DNA from 3 places in the Actinocatenispora thailandica genome. Region 2 is predicted to be linked to each of the others. Evidence: predicted binding sites of a transcription regulator. Region 2 holds the regulator's gene; each other region holds the start of a gene.

The links. The regulator HrcA, encoded in region 2, represses chaperone genes, less so after heat shock. The targets are predictions, from matches to a motif close to GGTTNGCACNCTCNNNNNGAGNGTGCNAACC.
Region 1: a site for HrcA is predicted at 3,147-3,177, ahead of groL (chaperonin GroEL). Genes of this name have one in related genera too.
Region 3: a site for HrcA is predicted at 1,945-1,975, ahead of groES (co-chaperone GroES). Genes of this name have one in related genera too.

What each region holds. Positions count from the first base shown of each region.
Region 1 is NZ_AP023355.1:316,374-322,415, forward strand. It holds gene Athai_RS01465 (YeiH family protein) at 1-687, opposite strand, end outside; gene Athai_RS01470 (LysR family transcriptional regulator) at 758-1,657, shown strand; gene Athai_RS01475 (hypothetical protein) at 2,183-3,088, shown strand; gene groL (chaperonin GroEL) at 3,338-4,957, shown strand; gene Athai_RS01485 (hypothetical protein) at 5,142-5,444, shown strand; gene Athai_RS01490 (hypothetical protein) at 5,466-6,042, shown strand, end outside.
Region 2 is NZ_AP023355.1:1,437,257-1,443,298, reverse strand. It holds gene Athai_RS06475 (serine hydrolase domain-containing protein) at 1-138, opposite strand, end outside; gene Athai_RS06470 (histidine triad nucleotide-binding protein) at 449-793, opposite strand; gene Athai_RS06465 (16S rRNA (uracil(1498)-N(3))-methyltransferase) at 845-1,573, opposite strand; partial or broken gene dnaJ (molecular chaperone DnaJ) at 1,611-2,752, opposite strand; gene hrcA (heat-inducible transcriptional repressor HrcA) at 2,834-3,859, opposite strand; gene Athai_RS06450 (hypothetical protein) at 4,179-5,366, shown strand; gene Athai_RS06445 (DUF4870 domain-containing protein) at 5,476-5,868, shown strand; gene Athai_RS06440 (DUF397 domain-containing protein) at 5,922-6,042, opposite strand, start outside.
Region 3 is NZ_AP023355.1:5,861,760-5,867,801, reverse strand. It holds gene ybaK (Cys-tRNA(Pro) deacylase) at 1-258, opposite strand, end outside; gene Athai_RS26160 (class I SAM-dependent methyltransferase) at 402-1,565, opposite strand; gene Athai_RS26155 (DUF1918 domain-containing protein) at 1,656-1,856, opposite strand; gene groES (co-chaperone GroES) at 2,158-2,466, shown strand; gene groL (chaperonin GroEL) at 2,547-4,181, shown strand; gene Athai_RS26140 (WhiB family transcriptional regulator) at 4,378-4,749, opposite strand; gene Athai_RS26135 (hypothetical protein) at 5,063-5,764, shown strand; gene Athai_RS26130 (response regulator transcription factor) at 5,810-6,042, shown strand, end outside.

The DNA of each region.
Region 1 (6,042 bases), 1.1 Mb from region 2:
CACCACCACCGCATGATCCCCGGCGGCCTGGCTGAACGTGTACCCGGCGGCCACCACGCTGGACGTGTCGTTGACCGCGGTACCGGCCCACAGCCCGAAACCCTGATCGCTGAGCCCGAGCAGGTGACCCAGCGGCGGGAACAGCAGCGCCGCGGCCACGTTGAACACGAAGATGGTGGACACCGCGTACGCGGTCGTCGCCTCGGTCGCCGCGATCACCGGGCTGACCGCGCCGATCGCCGACGCGCCGCAGATCCCCGTCCCGGAGCCGATCAGCGCGCGCAGGTCGTGCGGCACCCGCAGCGCCCGGCCGAACAGCCAGGCGCCGAGCAGGCACACGGTCAGCGTGCCGAGCATGACCGGCAACGATGTCAGCCCCACCTTCGCCACCGCGCCGAGCGACAACCCCAGCCCGAACACCACGACGGCGGCCTGCAGGATCCGTTTGCCGGCGAACGCCGCACCCGGCCGCAGCCGCGGCCACCAGCGGCGCGAGCCGCCCACCGCCCGGACCCCCGCGCCGAGCAGGATCGCCACCACCGGTGCGCCGATCACCGGCGCGACGGTGCCGACCCCGGTGGCGACGACGGCGACGGCGAGGGTGAGCAGCAGTCCGGGGCCGAGCCGGCGCACCGGGCCGGTACCGCTGCCGGTCGATGCCGGGGCGGCGGTGGTCTGAGTGGTCACCCGGTCAGTTTCGGGTGGATCGGGGCAGCCAGCCAGAGGCGGATCCGAGATGGGCACATAGGGTGTGCCTATGAGTCAGGAGTTGGGGCCGGGCGATCTGGCCAGCCTTCGGCTGTTCGTCGACACGGTACGGCTGGGCAGCCTGTCGGCGGCGGCCCGCGCGCAGCGCATCACCCAGCCGTCCGCGAGCGAGGCACTGCGCCGGCTGGAACGCCGACTCGGCGTCGAACTCGTCGTCCGCACCCCGCGCGGCTCCCGGCCGACGCCGGACGGTGCCCGGCTCGCCGAGCACGCCGAACGCGTCCTCGCCGAGCTGGACGGCTTCCTCACCGAGGCCCGGTCGCTGCGCGCCGCCGGCCGCCGGCACGTCCGGATCGCGGCCAGCTACACCAACGCCGAGTACCTGCTGCCGCCGGTCATCGCCCGGTACCGCGCGGTGCGGCCGGAGGTGGTGGTCAGCCTCGCCGTCGCCAACTCGGCGGCGGTGATCGCCCGGGTCGCCGAACGCACCGCCGACCTCGGCTTCGTCGAGGACCCGGCCCCGCATCCGGAGCTCGCCACCCGTACGGTCGCGACCGACGAGCTGGCCGTGGTGGTCGCGCCCGGCCACCCGTGGACCCGCGCCGACGGGCCGCTGCCGGCCGGTGAACTGACCGGCACGCCGCTGCTGCTGCGCGAACCCGACTCGGGCACCCGCGCCACCTACGAGCACGCCGCGCACCGCGCCGGCCGTACCGTGGCCACCCCGCTCGGCGTGATGACCTCCACCGAGGCGCTCAAGACCGCGGTCCGCGCCGGGCTGGGTGCCACCCTGGTCAGCCGGCTCGCGGTCGCCGCCGAACTCGCCGCCGGCGCGCTCGTCGAGGTCCCCGTCGCCGGGCTGGACCTGCGCCGCGAGTTGCGCGCGGTGTGGCGGCCGGCGCACGCGCACGACCTCACCGCCGAGTTCCTCGACACGCTCCGGCCCTGAACCGCGCGGCACCGCACCACCTGCCGCCCTCCCGGCACCGAGCAGGCGGTGCGGCCCCGGCCGATCGGGTGGCCCCGGCGGCTGGACCGATCCTGTTACGGTCCCGGCGTTCACTTCTGTCGACGAGAGGCGTCCGGTGACCGATTCCGATCCCGCCCCGACCGGCCCGGCCGATTCCACCCCGGAACCGGCACCCCCCGGCAAGTCGACGCCGACCAGCGCGTACGCCAGCGGGTGGGGGCCGGGAGCGGCCGACGAGATCCCGTCCGTTCCGCCGGACGCGGCCGCCCGGCCCGGTGCCACCCCGCCGGACGGGGCCGCGCGGCCCGGTGCCACCCCGCCGGACGCGGCCGCGCGGCCCGGTGCCACCCCGGCGGGTGCCGTGCCGCCGGATTCGGCACCGCCGCCGGCGCCACCGGGTGCGGTGCCACCCCCTTCGGGCCGGCACCAGCCGCCGGGTGGGTACGGCCCGCCGCCCGGCGCCCCGCGCGGCGGGTACGGTGCCCCGCCCCGGGTGGCTACCGGGTGCCACCGCAGGCCGGGTACCGGCCGCCGCCGCGGACGCCCGGCGACCCGCTGACCGGTACCCCGGACGAGTCGTTCGCGGGCTGGTTCACCCGTTCCTGGGGCTTCTTCCGGCGCAACTGGCTGCCGGCGTCGCTGATCGCGGGCGGCGCCCTGCTGATCCCGGGCGTGCTGATGCTCGTGCCCGGCGCGCTGCTGTACGCCAGGCTGTTCGAGCTCTCCCGGCTGGCGAACGAGGGCGAGCCGGTTCACCCCGGCGGCACCCTCGTGGTGCTCTACCTCGTGATGCTGCCGCTGGCCCTGCTGCTGCTCTACGCCCAGTCCGCCGCACAGGTGGCCATCATGCGGCTGATCGCGCGGGAGGCGGTCGGCCGGCCCCGCGACATCGCCGCCGACGTCCGGTTCGGCCTGCGCCGAGGCTGGGTGCTGGGACTCTGGCAGCTGCTGGAGATCCCGATCGTGCTGGTCGGCTTCTGCGCCTGCATCATCCCCGGCTACTACCTCCAGCTGGCGATGAGCCAGACGCCGGCGCTGGTGGCGTTCGAGCCCGGCCGGCACGCGCTGCGCCGCTCGTTCCGGCTGATGCACAGCGACTTCTGGCCGTCGGTCGGGCGGATGCTGATCACCGCCATGATCGTCGGGATGTTCGGCGGGGTGATCGGCATGATCGCGGAGATCCCGATGGTGGCGACGATGGCGACGGCGGCCGGTCCGGACGGGACGGTGAACGCCACGTCCGTGCAGCTCGCCCCGTGGCTGTTCGGGGTGTTCTTCGTGCTGGTCCTGGTGGCGTCGGCGCCGGGCGTGGTCGCGCAGTGCGCCGGGGCGCTCGGCACGTACACCGGGTTGCGGGCGAAGGAGCAGGACGCGCCGACCGGCGAGGAACTGGTCGCCGCGATGGAGTGACCGGGGCCTCGTACCGTGCGGTTCGCTTGCACTCGCCCGGGCAGAGTGCTAAACCTTGAGCTGGCACTCGCAGTACGGGAGTGCCAAAGGTCGGGCGGTGAGGCCGGGGGGCCGAGGCACACCAGCTGGGTGTCGCGGTCGTCGGGTCGTCCGTCGCGGGCATCGACCGGCCGAGCGTGTACTTACCCGCGTGCCAGCCCCACCAGGGCCGGCACCTAGGTGTCTGACACACCGGAGGACAACGCCCAAATGGCAAAGATGATCGCGTTCGACGAGGAGGCGCGCCGCGGCCTTGAGCGTGGCATGAACAGCCTCGCCGACGCCGTGAAGGTGACGCTCGGCCCGAAGGGCCGCAACGTCGTTCTGGAGAAGAAGTGGGGCGCCCCCACCATCACCAACGACGGTGTCTCGATCGCCAAGGAGATCGAGCTCGAGGACCCGTGGGAGAAGATCGGGGCCGAGCTGGTCAAGGAGGTCGCGAAGAAGACCGACGACGTTGCCGGTGACGGCACGACGACGGCCACCGTGCTGGCCCAGGCGCTGGTCCGGGAGGGCCTGCGCAACGTGGCCGCGGGCGCGAACCCGATCGCCCTCAAGCGGGGCATCGAGGCCGCCGTGGCCAGCGTGACCGAGCAGCTGGCGCAGCTGTCCAAGGACATCGAGACCAAGGAGCAGATCGCCGCGACCGCGTCGATCTCCGCCGGGGACTCGTCCGTCGGCGAGATCATCGCCGAGGCGATGGACAAGGTCGGCAAGGAAGGCGTCATCACCGTCGAGGAGAGCAACACCTTCGGGCTCGAGCTCGAGCTCACCGAGGGCATGCGCTTCGACAAGGGTTACATCTCGGCCTACTTCGCCACCGACACCGAGCGGATGGAGGCCAGCTTCGACGACCCGTACCTGCTGATCGTCAACTCCAAGATCTCGGCGGTGAAGGACCTGCTGCCGGTGCTGGAGAAGGTCATGCAGTCGGGCAAGCCGCTGGTGATCATCGCCGAGGACCTCGAGGGCGAGGCGCTGGCCACCCTGATCGTCAACAAGGTGCGTGGCACCTTCAAGTCCGCCGCCGTCAAGGCGCCGGGCTTCGGCGACCGCCGCAAGGCGATGCTGGACGACATGGCCATCCTGACCGGCGGCCAGGTCATCAGCGAGGACGTCGGCCTCAAGCTGGAGAACGTCGGCCTGGAGCTGCTGGGCAAGGCCCGCAAGGTCGTCATCACCAAGGACGAGACCACCATCGTCGACGGTGCCGGCGAGGCGGACCGGATCCAGGGCCGGGTCAACCAGATCCGCAACGAGATCGAGGCGTCCGACTCCGACTACGACCGCGAGAAGCTGCAGGAGCGGCTGGCCAAGCTGGCCGGCGGCGTTGCGGTCATCAAGGTCGGCGCGGCCACCGAGGTCGAGCTGAAGGAGCGCAAGCACCGCGTCGAGGACGCCGTGCGCAACGCGAAGGCGGCCGTCGAGGAGGGCATCCTCCCCGGTGGTGGCGTCGCGCTGGTGCAGGCCGGCACCAAGGCCTTCGACAAGCTGGAGCTGAACGCGGACGAGACCACCGGTGCCGCGATCGTGCGGTCCGCGCTGGACGCCCCGCTCAAGCAGATCGCCGTGAACGCCGGCCTCGAGGGCGGCGTCGTGGCGGAGAAGGTCCGCAACCTGGAGGCGGGCCACGGCCTGAACGCGGGCAACGGCGAGTACGTCAACATGCTCGACGCCGGCATCCTGGACCCGACCAAGGTGACGCGTTCCGCGCTGCAGAACGCCGCCTCGATCGCGGCCCTGTTCCTCACCACCGAGGCCGTGGTGGCCGACAAGCCGGAGAAGAACCCGGCCCCGGCCGCTCCGGACGCCGGCGGCATGGACTTCTGAGCCACGCCACCCGGTAACTGAACACGCACCAGACGAGGGGCGGATCCCGAACGGGGTCCGCCCCTTGCCGTGCCCGCGGACTCGTCCGACCCCGGCGAGTTGTGCCGGTTCGATACGGTCATCGGCGGCAGTCGGTGTCATGCCGGCCGAACCGGCAACTACCGGAGCTTCTCGGGAGGGCGTCATGGGCGGCGTGCTGCGCAGCATCGACCACGGTCGGATCGCCGACCACGGCAAGGAGATCCGCCGCGAGGTGGCGACCAAGCTGGAGAAGGCCGGCGAGACGCTGAACAAGGTCTACAACCTCGACGGCGGGGCGTTCAGCATCACCGGTACCGCCTGCGGGGTCGCCTACCCGGGCGCGCTGCAGTTCGCCTTCAACACGCTGCGCACGCACATCAGGCAGGCGAACGGGTTCGCCGACAAGCTCGACGCGACCGCGAAGAACTGGCAGCTCTGCGAGGAGAAGAACACCTTCGAGGTCTGACCGAGCCGGCGGGAGGCGACGATGGGCGACGAAGCGTCCAACCAGAGCAGTGCGTTCGGCTTCGACAAGCCGCTGATGAAGGCGGCCTCGGACGGTTGCCTCGCCGCGGCGGCGATGGAGGTCGCGCCGGCGGTCATGATCAAGTTCATGTTCACCCTGTCCGCGGGCGACGCCGCCGCGGTGGACAAGGCCGGGCAGGACTGGCGGCAGGCGTCGGCGCTGGTGCGGCAGGCTGCGGAGGCGTTCCAGCAGGCGGTGGCCGGGGTGTCCGGCGACGACTGGACCGCGCAGGATCGCGACGCGTACGAGAAGAAGGTCAGGGAGGCCTGCGAGCAGTACCAGGTGGTGGAGATCTACCTGGAGGCGGCGGGCATCGCGCTGAGCGTGATGGCCGGCGCCCTCTGCGCGTACGCGGTGTTCGCCGCCGGAATGGCGATCGCGCTGATCGCGATCGGGGTCGCGATCCTCGCCTGCGAGGGCACCGTGGTCGGCTCCGTCGCGGTGCCGGAGCTGGAAGCGGCGGCGGCGGTCTGCCTGGAGATCACCCAGGTGGCGACCGGGATCCTGGCCGAGGTCGGGGTGGCGATCGCGGAGGTGC
Region 2 (6,042 bases):
CCACAGTGGACGATCAGCGCGGTGCAACGCGACCTGTACCGCGGGCACCCGGGCGGCACGCTGGGCCCGCCGCACCGTTCGCTCGTAGTACCGCGCGACGTCGGCCGGCGTCGTCGGGCGATCCACCCTTGCGCTCATCGCCGTCCCGCCTTCGCCGGCACGGCGACGAGGCACCACGCCCGATGCCCGAGCTTCGCTCGCAGACGCTCACTCACTTGCTGTTGCTCCATCTCGACAAGGGGACGCGACACGGCCGGAGACGCCGTCCGTACCTGCTGCGCTTCGGGTTCGACCAGGGCCCGCTTCGGGTTCGGCCAGGGCCCGCACCGGCGTCGGTGACACGGCCCGCCGCGAGCGGCGGGGGCCGCGACGCCGGCCCGCGGCCAGCGGGGCACGCCGCCCCCGAAGCCGGGGCCGCCGCAGCCGGCACGCGGACGTCGAGACAGGCCTACCCGGGCGGCCAGGTCATGGTGCGGCCGCCGAGCACATGGCAGTGCACGTGCGGCACGGTCTGGTTGGCGTCCGGCCCGGTGTTGAACACCAGCCGGTAGCCGGACTCCGCGACGCCCGCCGCCTGCGCCACCCGGTGCGCGGTCGCGACGATCTCGCCCACCAACGCCGGGTCCGCCGCCGCGGCCTCCGCCGCGCTCGGATGGTGCTCCTTGGTGATCACCAGGAGGTGCGTCGGCGCCTGCGGCTCGATGTCGGCGAACGCCAGGGTGCGCCCGGCGTCGTCGACCACCTTCGCCGGGATCTCACCCGCAACGATCTTGCAGAACAGACAGTCCGTCACACCCGCATCCTAGGCCGCGCCTCGCGCGGGGTCCCGCACCAGGTCACGGGCTCAGTGCCAGCGGCCGGTGACGGCGGCGAGCACGGCGAGGGCGGCGACCCCGGCGGTCGAGGTACGCAGCACCTCGGGGCCGAGCCGGACCGGGGTCGCGCCGGCCGCGGTGAAGGCGGCCAGCTCCTCCGGCGCGACACCACCCTCCGGCCCGACCACCAGCAGCACGGCGCCCGTCGCCGGCACCGGTGCGGTGGCGAGCGGGGTCTCCGCGTCCTCGTGCAGCACATACGACGAGTGCCCGGCGAGGCGCGCGGCGAGCGCCGCAGTACCGACGGGGTCGGCCACGGCGGGCAACCAGGCGCGGCGCGACTGCTTGGCGGCCTCCCGGGCGGTGGCGCGCCAGCGGGCCAGCGCCCGCGCGCCCCGGTCGCCCTGCCAGCGGACCACCGACCGGGCGGCCTGCCACGGCACGATCTCGTCGACGCCGACCTCGGTCATCGTCTGCACGGCCAGCTCGCCCCGGTCGCCCTTGGCGAGCGCCTGCGCCACCACCAGCCGCGGCTCGCGGGCCGGCACCCGACGGTAGCCGGTCACCTCGACGTCGAGCACGCCCTTGGCGACGGCGGACACCACGCAGTCGGCGACCGCGCCGGCGCCGTCCCCGAGCAGCAGCGTCTCGCCGACCCGCAGCCGGACCACGTCGGCGGCGTGATGGCCCTCGGCGCCGTCCAACCGGTACGTCCCGGTTTCCGGCACCGACGGCACCAGGAACAGCGCGTCGGTCACGCGCCGCCCCGGGCCAGCCTCGGGCTGATCACGGCGGTCAGGCGTGCCCGTTGAACGCGTCGCGCATCCGGGAGAAGAAACCGCCGCCCGGCCGGGCCGGTTCGATGGTCTCCTCGCCGCGCAGCTTGGACAGCTCCTTGAGCAGCTTCTCCTGCTCCGCGTCGAGCCGGGTCGGCGTCTTGACGTCGAGGTGGACGAACAGGTCACCGCGGCCGCCGCCACGCAACCGCGGCACGCCCTTGTTCTTGATCTTGATGGTGGCGCCGGGCTGGGTGCCGGGCTTGACCTCGACGTTCTCCTCGCCGTCCAGCGACTTGAGGGTCATCTGGGTGCCCAGCGCCGCCGCGGTCATCGGCAGCACGACGCGGCAGTGCAGGTCCTCGCCCTTGCGGCTGAACACGTCGTGGGCGCGCTCGTGGATCTCCACGTACAGGTCGCCGGGTGGGCCGCCGCCCGGGCCGACCTCACCCTGGCCGGCGAGGCGGATGCGCATCCCGTCCTCGATACCGGCCGGGATCTTGACCGTGACGGTGCGGCGGGTCTGCACCCGGCCGTCACCGCCGCAGGTGGGGCACGGGTTCGGGATGACGGTGCCGAAGCCCTGACAGTTGCCGCACGGGCGGGTGGTCATCACCTGGCCGAGGAAGGTGCGCTGCACGCTCTGCACCTCGCCCGAGCCGCCGCACATGTCGCAGGTGGCCGGGTGGGTACCGGGTGCGGTGCCCTCGCCGTGGCAGGTCTCGCAGACCGCGGCGGTGTCCACGGTCAGCGGCGCCTCGATGCCGAACGCGGTCTCCTCCAGATCGAGGTCGAGCCGGATCAGCGCGTCGGAGCCGGGCCGGGTACGCGGCCGGGGGCCGCGGCCCGCGCCGCCGGCGGCACCGCCGAAGAACGCGTCCATGATGTCCTGGAAGCCGACGAACGGTCCGCCCGGACCGCCGGGGCCGGGCCCGCCGCCGCCGGGGCGAGGGGGTCGGCGCCCATGTCGACCATCTGCCGCTTCTGCGGGTCGGAGAGCACCTCGTAGGCGGCGTTGATCTCCTTGAACCGCTCCTGCGCGTCCGGCTCGGAGTTGACGTCCGGGTGGTACTGGCGCGCAAGCTTCCGGTACGCCCGCTTGATCTCGTCCGGCGTGGCCTCGCGGCCCACGCCGAGGATCGCGTAGTAGTCCTTGGCCACTGCGGTGTCCTGTGTCCTTCGTGTCGTCTCGGTAGGCCGGCCCGATGTGCGGCGGCCTGGTTTCGCGCCAGCGTTCGCCGGCTAGTTCTGCGCCAGCAGTTCGCCGACGTAGCGTGCCACGGCGCGGACCGCCGCGATCGTGCCGGGGTAGTCCATCCGGGTCGGGCCGAGCACGCCCAGACCACCCACGACGATGGCGCCCGGGCCGTAGCCGGTGCTCACCACCGAGGTGGTGCGCAGCCCCTCGAACTCGTTCTCGTCGCCGATCCGGATGCGCAGCGTGGTCGGCGATTCCACCTCGCCGATCAGCTTCAGCAGCACGACCTCCTCCTCCAGCGCCTCCAGCACGCCGCGGAACGAGCCGGGAAAGTCCAGCGCGGTGCCGCGGGCGAGGTTGGCGGTGCCGGCGAGCGAGATGCGCTCCTCCCGCCGCTCGACCAGGGTGTCCAGCAGCACGTTGGACAGCGTGGCCATCGCCGAGCGCATCTCCGGCGGCGCCTCGCCGACCAGCGTCTCGATCAGCACCGGGCTGTCGGACAGCAGGCACCCGGCCAGTTTGTCGTTGATCTTGGCACGGAGGTCGAGCACGTCGTCCTCGCTCAGCGGGCCGGGCAGGTCGACCAGCCGCTGCTCCACCCGACCGGTGTTGGTGATCATCACCAGCATCAACCGGGTCGGGGTGAGCATCACCAGCTCCAGGTGCCGCACGGTGCTGCGGGCCAGGCTCGGGTACTGCACGACGGCGACCTGGCGGGTCAGCTGAGCGAGCAGCCGCACCGTGCGGTGCACGATGTCGTCCAGGTCGACCGCACCGGACAGCAGCCGCTGGATCGCCCGCCGCTCGGCCGGCGACAGCGGCTTGACCGTCGACAGCCGGTCGACGAACAGCCGGTACCCCTTGTCGGTGGGCACCCGGCCGGCGCTGGTGTGCGGCTGGTGGATGTACCCCTCGTCCTCCAGCGCCGCCATGTCATTACGCACCGTGGCGGAAGAGACGCGAAGCTGGTGCCGCTCGACGAGGCTCTTGCTGCCGACCGGCTCCTGAGTGGCGATGTAGTCCTCGACGATGGCGCGAAGAACCTCCAACTTGCGCTCATCGAGACTCACACCGACCACCTCCCTCGCAACCCGGGCCGCACCCCGGCCACTCGACACTGGCACTCCAGAGCAACGAGTGCCAGTCTACGACCCTGAGCCGGCCGCCCGCTCCTACCGGAACGTCACATCCCGGCACGCAAGATCGCCCGACGAAGCTGGCCCGTAGCACCGTGTCCGAAGTCGGGGAGCAGGCAGAGCAGGTAGCGAACGCCCCGGGTGCACTTCGCCCCGGCACACCCGGCATCGGATGAATTCCGCCTTGCGGTGCCATACCACGCTGCTGGCTGCTTCCTTTGCTAACTTCTAACCCTTTGAGTGCTTCGTCAACATGGATTACGAGGTAGACGCGATGGTCGGCTCACCGAAGGTGCGGGCAGTCGTTCTCTCGCTGGCTTTGACGGCCGGCCTTACGGGCTGCTCCTCCGGCCACGGCACGCCTGGGCCGGGGCCGGGCGAAGGCAGTCAGGCCCGGAGCTCCTCGACGGCCAAGGGCCGGGCCGACTTTTCCCAGCGGGACATGGTCGTCACGGCACGCTGCTCGACGGGCGACAGCGGCGGGACGGTCGTCACCGTCGACGGTTGGAATCCACAGAGCCTGACGAAGAAGGCACACGCCGAGTTCCGACTGCCGGACACCGTGCTCACCAAGGTCGACGGGGTCCGGCCCGGCACCGCGTTGGAAGACCTGTGCGCGCCGACGAACCTGACCGACAACGACGACATCCTCGCGGTCAGATCGCTCTTCGACCGGGACTTCACCAAATTGGCCGTGGTCATCCAGGATCCAGAGAGCAAGGCGACACACGTCGGCTACGTCGACCGCTCAGGCAAGCTCACCGACCTGACCGGGCAGGAGGATTTCGGAACCACGCCACACGAGGACAACGCCGCCATGGCACCGGACGGAAGCGCGGTGTGGTTCACCAAGGAGGTCGACGACAAGAACTACGTTGCGCGCCGAGCACTCGCCGGAGACCACAAGGTAGCCGACCAGCAGTCGGTGGAGTTCGTCGGTGAACGCCACGTCTTCGTGGTCGGAACGCCGGACACGGCGGTGTTGGGCAACAGCGCCCGACTCTCGCCGGACGGAAGGCGCCTGCTGACCGAGGGCGGCCTGCTGGACCTCTCCGACCACCGCCGCTTCATCGGACCCGACGCGATCGAGCAGGCACCGCCCCTGTACTGCGACAAGAAGACCAGGAGTGGCGGCGCGATCGGCTGGATCGACAACGACACGGTGCTGTGTACCTCGGGGTTCTCCGGTCAGCGGTTCTCGACGCTCGACCTCACCCCGGACGCCAAGCTCAGCGCGCCCATCCTGCCCAGCAACGATCACAAGAACTTCGTCCTGGGGATCTCACCAGACGGGCAGCGGTTCGCATTCCTCTCCGTCAAGGAAACCGAGCGGCACTACTTCGTCTCCGACCTGAAGCCGGGCTCCACGCCGAAGAAGATCGAGCCGAGCGGGGAGTTTGCGAACATGCTCGACGCCCTCTTCTTCCTCGACTGGCGCTGACGTCCGACCACCGGACTCCGGCCCGGTGGTCGCTCGTGCCCGATCGGTTACCTCGATCGGGACGGCCGGGGCGATACCGCACCACCGGGCAGTTGCGTACCGTGTGCGCATGACCGGACCATCCCCCGCCCCGCCCGGCTACCACGACACCGAAGAACGCAACTGGGCCGTGCTGACCCACGCCCTCGCCGCCGTCGGCATCTTCTTCGGCGGCCTGCTCGGTTGGGTGGCCCCCTTGGTCACCCTGCTGACCAAGGGCGAGACGTCGACGACGCTGCGCGCCCATGCCGTCTCCGCCCTCAACTTCAACATCACCTGGGCGGTGGTCGACCTGGCCGCGATCGTCATCGCCACCTGCGCCGGGTTCGTCCACCTGTGGCCGCTGCCCTGGGTGCTGCGGCTGATCCCGGTGGTGCCGTTCGTGTTCAACATCATCGCCCTGGTCAAGGCCAACAGCGGTGAGTGCTACCGCCACCCGCTGTCCTATCCCTTGATCAAGTAACCGACGAACGACGGCCGGTCCCGTCGGGACCGGCCGTCGTTCGTCGACGCGGCTCAGCCGTCCAGCCGTCCAGCCTTCACCAAGCCAGCGAACGCGAACGCCGCCGGACTCGCCACCAGGACCGGCCCCCGCGGGTCCTTGCTGTCCCGCACGGCGACGATGTCGGCCAGGTTG
Region 3 (6,042 bases), 4.4 Mb from region 2:
CGTCGCCTTCTTCCCGCCGGCCGCCGCGGCCAGCGCCTTCAGGTCGAGCGAGCCGGTGACCGGCACGACCGCCACCGTCAGCGCCCCGTCCACCTCGGCCACCAGCGTCTTGAACACCCGTTCCGGCGGCACCCCGAGCGCCGCGGCGGCCTCCTCGCCGTACGACTCGGCGCGCGGATCGTGGGCGTACTCGTGCACCCGGTGGGTCACTCGTTCCCGGGCGACCAGCGCGGTCGCCGGGGTACCTTTGCCTGCCACGGTGCGGCACGTTACCCGCGTCGAGCGGCCGGAGCCGCTCATTTCCCCGGCCGCGGTTCAGCGTCCCAGCGGCCGGAGCCGCTGCTTTTCGGGCCGCGGTTCAGCGCGCCAGCGGCCGGAGCCGCTCCTTTTCGGGCCGCGGTTCAGTGCGCCAGCGGCCGGGCGAGCAGCGCGGTGGGTGCGCCGGCGATCCGGGTGACCAGCACCGTCGCGGTGCCGGCCCCGGAGGGTTTCAGCGAGCGCCGCAGCGCGTCCGGGTCGAGCGCGATGCCGCGCTTCTTGATGGTCACCACCCCGATGTCGCGGGCCCGCAGCGCCGCCCGCAACCGCTTCACCGAGAACGGCAGCACCTCGTCGATCCGGTACCCGCGGGCGAACGGCGTGGCCACCTCGGCGTCGGTGTACAGGTACCCGACGCCGGGCTCGCCGATGCTGCCGTCGATCGCCTCGGCGAGTTCGGCGACCAGGTGCGCGCGCAGCACCGCGCCGTCCGGCTCGTACAGGTAGCGGCGCAGCGGTGCGACCGGCGCCTCGCGGGTGCCGTCCCCGGTGAGTTCGGCGGCCGACGTACCGTCCAGTACCGTGGCCCGCCGCGGCACCCGGGCGAGCGGCCCGCACCACAGCGCGGCCTCGACGACCTCGCCCCGCACCGAGACCCATTCGGCCTCGACGCCGGGCGGCAGCAGCGCGTGGTCGATGCCGGGCCCGAGTTTCAGGCAGGCCGCCGAGCCGGTGAGGGACAGCAGGAAGTCCCACGGCGGGGAGTACGCGGCGGGGTCGAACACCCGGCGACCGCCGGCCCGCCGGGCCGGATCGCAGAACACCGCGCCGCCACGCCCGGACAGCTCCCGGTGCACCGTGGCGGCGTCCCCGACGCGGACCTCGATCCGGTCGGCGAGCCCGAGCTCCGCGGCGTTGGCGGCGGCGACGGCCGCGGTACCGGGGTCGGCGTCGACCGCGGTGACCGCCAGGCCGGCGCGGGCGAACGCGATCGCGTCCGACCCGATCCCGCAGCACAGGTCGAGCACGTGGGTGTGGCCGGCGGCGGCGAGGCGGCGGGCCCGGCGGGCCGCGACGACCGGCCGGGTCGCCTGCTGCAGGCCGTCGTCGGTGAACAGCAGCAGGTCGGCGTCGGCACCGAACTTGCCGGCGCCGCGCTGCCGCAGCCGCGCCTGACCGAGCGCTGCCGCGGCGAGCTCCGGGCTGCGACCGGCCCGGCGCAGCCGCTCGACGGCGGCGAGCAGGTCGGTGTCCGCCAGTGCCGCCGCGGCGGTCAGCGCCTCGCGGCCGGCCGCGGACCGCAGCATCGTCACCTGTTCCGGGGTCACCGTGCCGATGGTGCCCCAGCCCGGATCGGCCGCGTCGACCACCCGCGGGCGGTCCGAGCGGATGATTCGTCAGGTTCGGTGCCCGGTGGCCTGTTCGTCGACCACGCAGTCCGGCCCCGGGTACACCAGGTTCTCGTGCCCGTCGGGGAATCGGACCAGGTACGGCGGGGTGCCGTGCTCGCCGCGCACCTCGACGATCTCCCCGACCCGGTCGTGCTCGCCGACCGTACGGCCGTGTACGTGCAGATGTTCGCCAACTGACGCCCGCATGCTGCTCACCTCCGTCCACCTCCAGTCTGCGGCGGCGGGCGGCGGGGCGCGTAGCGTTCGCTCCGGCCGGCCGAAACATCGGCGTGGCGATTGGCACTCTCCTTGACGGAGTGCCAATCGTCGACCTAACCTTCGGTTAGCACTCTCGCGACAGGGGTGCTAACGAAGCGCCGTCAGGTGCCCTCGTTAGAGCTTCTGAGAGTGTCGACACATGACACTGGCCAGCGGTCCGGCCACCCGCGACGACGGATCCGCCGGTCACCCAAAGGCATGCAGATGAGTACCCCAGGAGGGTCTTGCCGTGACCACCGCGACCAAGGTTGCGATCAAGCCGTTGGAGGACCGGATCGTGGTCCAGGCCAACGAGGCTGAGACCACGACCGCGTCGGGCATCGTGATTCCCGACACCGCCAAGGAGAAGCCGCAGGAGGGCACCGTCCTCGCCGTCGGCCCCGGCCGGATCGACGACAAGGGCAACCGTGTCCCGGTCGACGTCAAGGAAGGCGACGTCGTCATCTACTCGAAGTACGGCGGCACCGAGGTCAAGTACGCGGGCGAGGACTACCTGATCCTCTCCGCGCGTGACGTCCTCGCGATCGTCGAGAAGTGACGCTCTCGTAACCACTCGCCCCGGAGTCGACCGCGTGTCGACTCCGGGGCGGTTCCATCTTTGAACGAAAAGGACCGGGGATGCCCAAGATTCTCAGCTTCTCCGACGACGCCCGGAAAGGTCTGGAGCGCGGGGTCAACGCGCTCGCCGATGCGGTCAAGGTGACCCTCGGTCCGCGCGGGCGCAACGTCGTACTGGACAAGAAGTTCGGCGCTCCGACGATCACCAAGGACGGCGTCACCGTCGCCAAGGAGATCGAGCTCACCGACCCGTACGAGAACCTCGGCGCGCAGCTCGCCAAGGAGGTCGCCACCAAGACCAACGACGTGGCCGGCGACGGTACGACCACGGCGACGGTGCTGGCCCAGGCGATGGTCCGGGAGGGTCTGCGCAACGTGGCCGCCGGCGCCAACCCGACCGCGCTGAAGCGGGGCATCGACGCGGCGGTCGCGGCGATCTCCGACGAGCTGGTCGCCAAGGCCACCGAGGTGGACACGCAGGAGCGCATCGCGCACGTCGCGACGGTCTCCGCGCAGGACGCCACCATCGGTGAGCTGATCGCCGAGGCGATGGAGCGGGTCGGTCGGGAAGGCGTCATCACCGTCGAGGACGGTTCCACGCTCACCACCGAGCTGGAGATCACCGAGGGGATGCAGTTCGACAAGGGCTACCTCTCGCCGCACTTCGTCACCGACCCGGAGGCCGGTGAGGCGGTGCTGGAGGACGCGCACATCCTCATCACCACCGAGAAGATCTCCTCGGTCGAGGACCTGCTGCCGATCCTGGAGAAGGTCCTGGAGACCAGCAAGCCGCTGCTGATCATCGCCGAGGACGTGGACGGCCAGGCACTGTCGACGCTCGCCGTCAACTCGATCCGCAAGACGCTGAAGGCGTGCGCGGTGAAGGCGCCCGGCTTCGGCGACCGCCGCAAGGCGATGCTGCAGGACCTCGCGATCCTGACCGGCGCCGAGGTGATCGCACCCGAGCTGGGCTACAAGCTCGACTCGGTCGGCCTGGAGGTGCTCGGCAGCGCGCACCGCGTCGTCGTCACCAAGGAGACCACCACGGTCGTCGACGGTGCCGGCAGCGACACCGCGGTCGCCGACCGGGTCACCCAGATCAAGCGCGAGATCGACGAGTCCGACTCCGACTGGGACAAAGAGAAGCTGAACGAGCGGCTCGCGAAGCTCTCCGGCGGCGTGGCGGTCATCAAGGTGGGCGCCGCGACCGAGGTCGAGATGAAGGAGAAGAAGCACCGCATCGAGGACGCCATCTCGGCGACCAAGGCGGCGGTCGAGGAGGGCACCGTGCCCGGTGGCGGCGCCACCCTGGTGCAGGTGGCCGGCAAGCTCGAGGGCGGCCTCGGGCTGTCCGGTGACGAGGCGACCGGCGTCAAGCTGGTCCGCACCTCGCTGGACGCGCCGCTGCGCTGGATCGCCGAGAACGCCGGCCGGGACGGCTACGTCGCGGTCGAGCGGGTCCGCGAGGCCGACTTCGGTACCGGCCTCAACGCCGCCACCGGCGAGTACGTCGAGCTGGCCAAGGCCGGCATCATCGACCCGGTGAAGGTGACCCGCAACGCGGTCGCCAACGCGGCGAGCATCGCGAGCCTGCTGCTCACCACGGAGAGCCTGGTCGCCGACAAGCCGGAGGAGCCGGAGGCGCCCGCCGCCGGCGGCCACGGCCACGGCCACCAGCACGGCCCGGGCTTCTAGCTCAGGGACGCTGCGCCGGGCCCGTTTGCCCGCTGGACGGCGCCGATTCGAGGCTTGGGTTCGCGCCCGGCGCCTCGCCTCGGCTTGCCAGCGGCCGAACGGGCCGCGGCTCGCTCACGCCCCACGGGGTGCTGTGGGCGCCGAAACACGACACGACGAAGCGGGCCACCTCGAGGTGGCCCGCTTCGTCGGGTTTCTAGGCGGAGGCCAGTTCGGGTTCGTCGGCGCCGGACAGGCGGGCGTCGAGCCGGCGCAGGTCGACCCGGTGCCGGCGCCGGTCGGCCAGGTCCTCCCAGCCGCCGTCGATCAGCCGCTGCCGCTCGGACTCGCTCAGCCCGCCCCACACGCCGTACGGCTCGTGCACGGTCAGGGCGTGCGCGGCGCACTGGGCCCGTACCGGGCAGGTACCGCAGACGGTCTTCGCGGCCCGCTCGCGGCGGGCCCGGGACGGCCCGCGCTCGCCGTCGGGATGGAAGAACATCGCGCTGTCCAACCCACGGCAGTTGCCGGCGAGCTGCCAGTCCCACCGGTCGGTGTTGGTACCGGGTAGGCGACGAATGTCTGCCATCGGTCCTCCCTGCGCGGCGGGGTGTGCCGCGTCGGTCGTTCAGTGCGGCGGATGCCGCGTCGGTCGTTCGGTGCGGCGGGGTGCCGCGTCGGTCGTCCGGATCGGCAAGGATGAGCGGATGCCTGCCTCGTCCGAGCCGGTGCCGGGTGCCCGGCGCCCGCCTTCGCCGTACCCTCGGCCGGCGAACGGCAAACGGCGCGGCGACACCCCGGTCGATCGGGCCGAGCGGGCGCTCTGGTTCGGCCGGCCGGCGCGGGCGTTGCCGCTGCTCGCGCCGGTACCGGCCGGGCCGCGGTCGGCGTGGCTGCGGGGCGTGGCGCTGATCGCGCTCGGCCGGTACGGTGCGGCCGACGAGGTGCTGCTGCCCGCGGCCCGGCTCACCGGATCGGTGCCTGGCCGGCTGCGGCCGGGCACCGACCAGCGGTACGTGTCGCTGGCGCGTTCCGCGCTCGGCAGCTCGGCCCGGCAGCGCGGGCGGTACGAGCGGGCCGCGGAGCTGGACGCGGCGGCGCTGGCGGCGGCCGGCAGCGATCTGGAGGCGCGGGCGGACGCGCTGGTCGGGTTGACCGCGGACGCGATCGGTGCGGGCGACCGGGGGCTGGCGGAGTGCCGGTGGGCGGCGCTGGCCGAGGTGGCCGGCACGAGCTGGCGAACGGCCGTACGTTGCGGTTGGGTTGCAGCCGAACTTTCCCTCCTTTCCGATCTTCCGGAAAACGCGGCCGACGCGGCCTACCGGGCGGTACGGTGCGCCGAAATGGCGCAAGCACGGCGTCATCTTGCGAAGTCTCTGCTCTTTTATGGCGTTTCGGTGCGGGAAGTTGCCCGCAGACAAGCGGTCGCACCCCTATTCCGGTCCGCGGCAGTGATACTGAGAAGAGCGGAGCGGCTCGCGGCGGCGGTCGAGGCGTTCCCGGTGTGGGGAGTGGCGTGCCGGCTGCGACAGGAGACCTTGAAGGAGGTCGTCGTGACGGGGGAAGCTGTGGCGCAGAACACGTACACCACAATCGCGTCATGAGCCCGAGTCACCGGGGTCTCTCTGTCTGGGAGAGAGGAGAAGCACGTGCGCTCGGTGCTCGTCTGTGTACGAACGCCCGTGGCGGCGCAACGCATCGCTGCCTGGGCTGCGCATCTCGGCGTCGCTGCCGCGGTGCGGACGGCGCTGTCCGGTGAGGAGGCGCTGGCCCGGATGGGCGAGCGTCCGGCGGACGTCGTCCTTATCGATGTCGGAATGACCCGGCCGGATCCGGTGCAGTTCACCCGCCGGGTTCTCAGCCGCGGTCCACACACCGCACT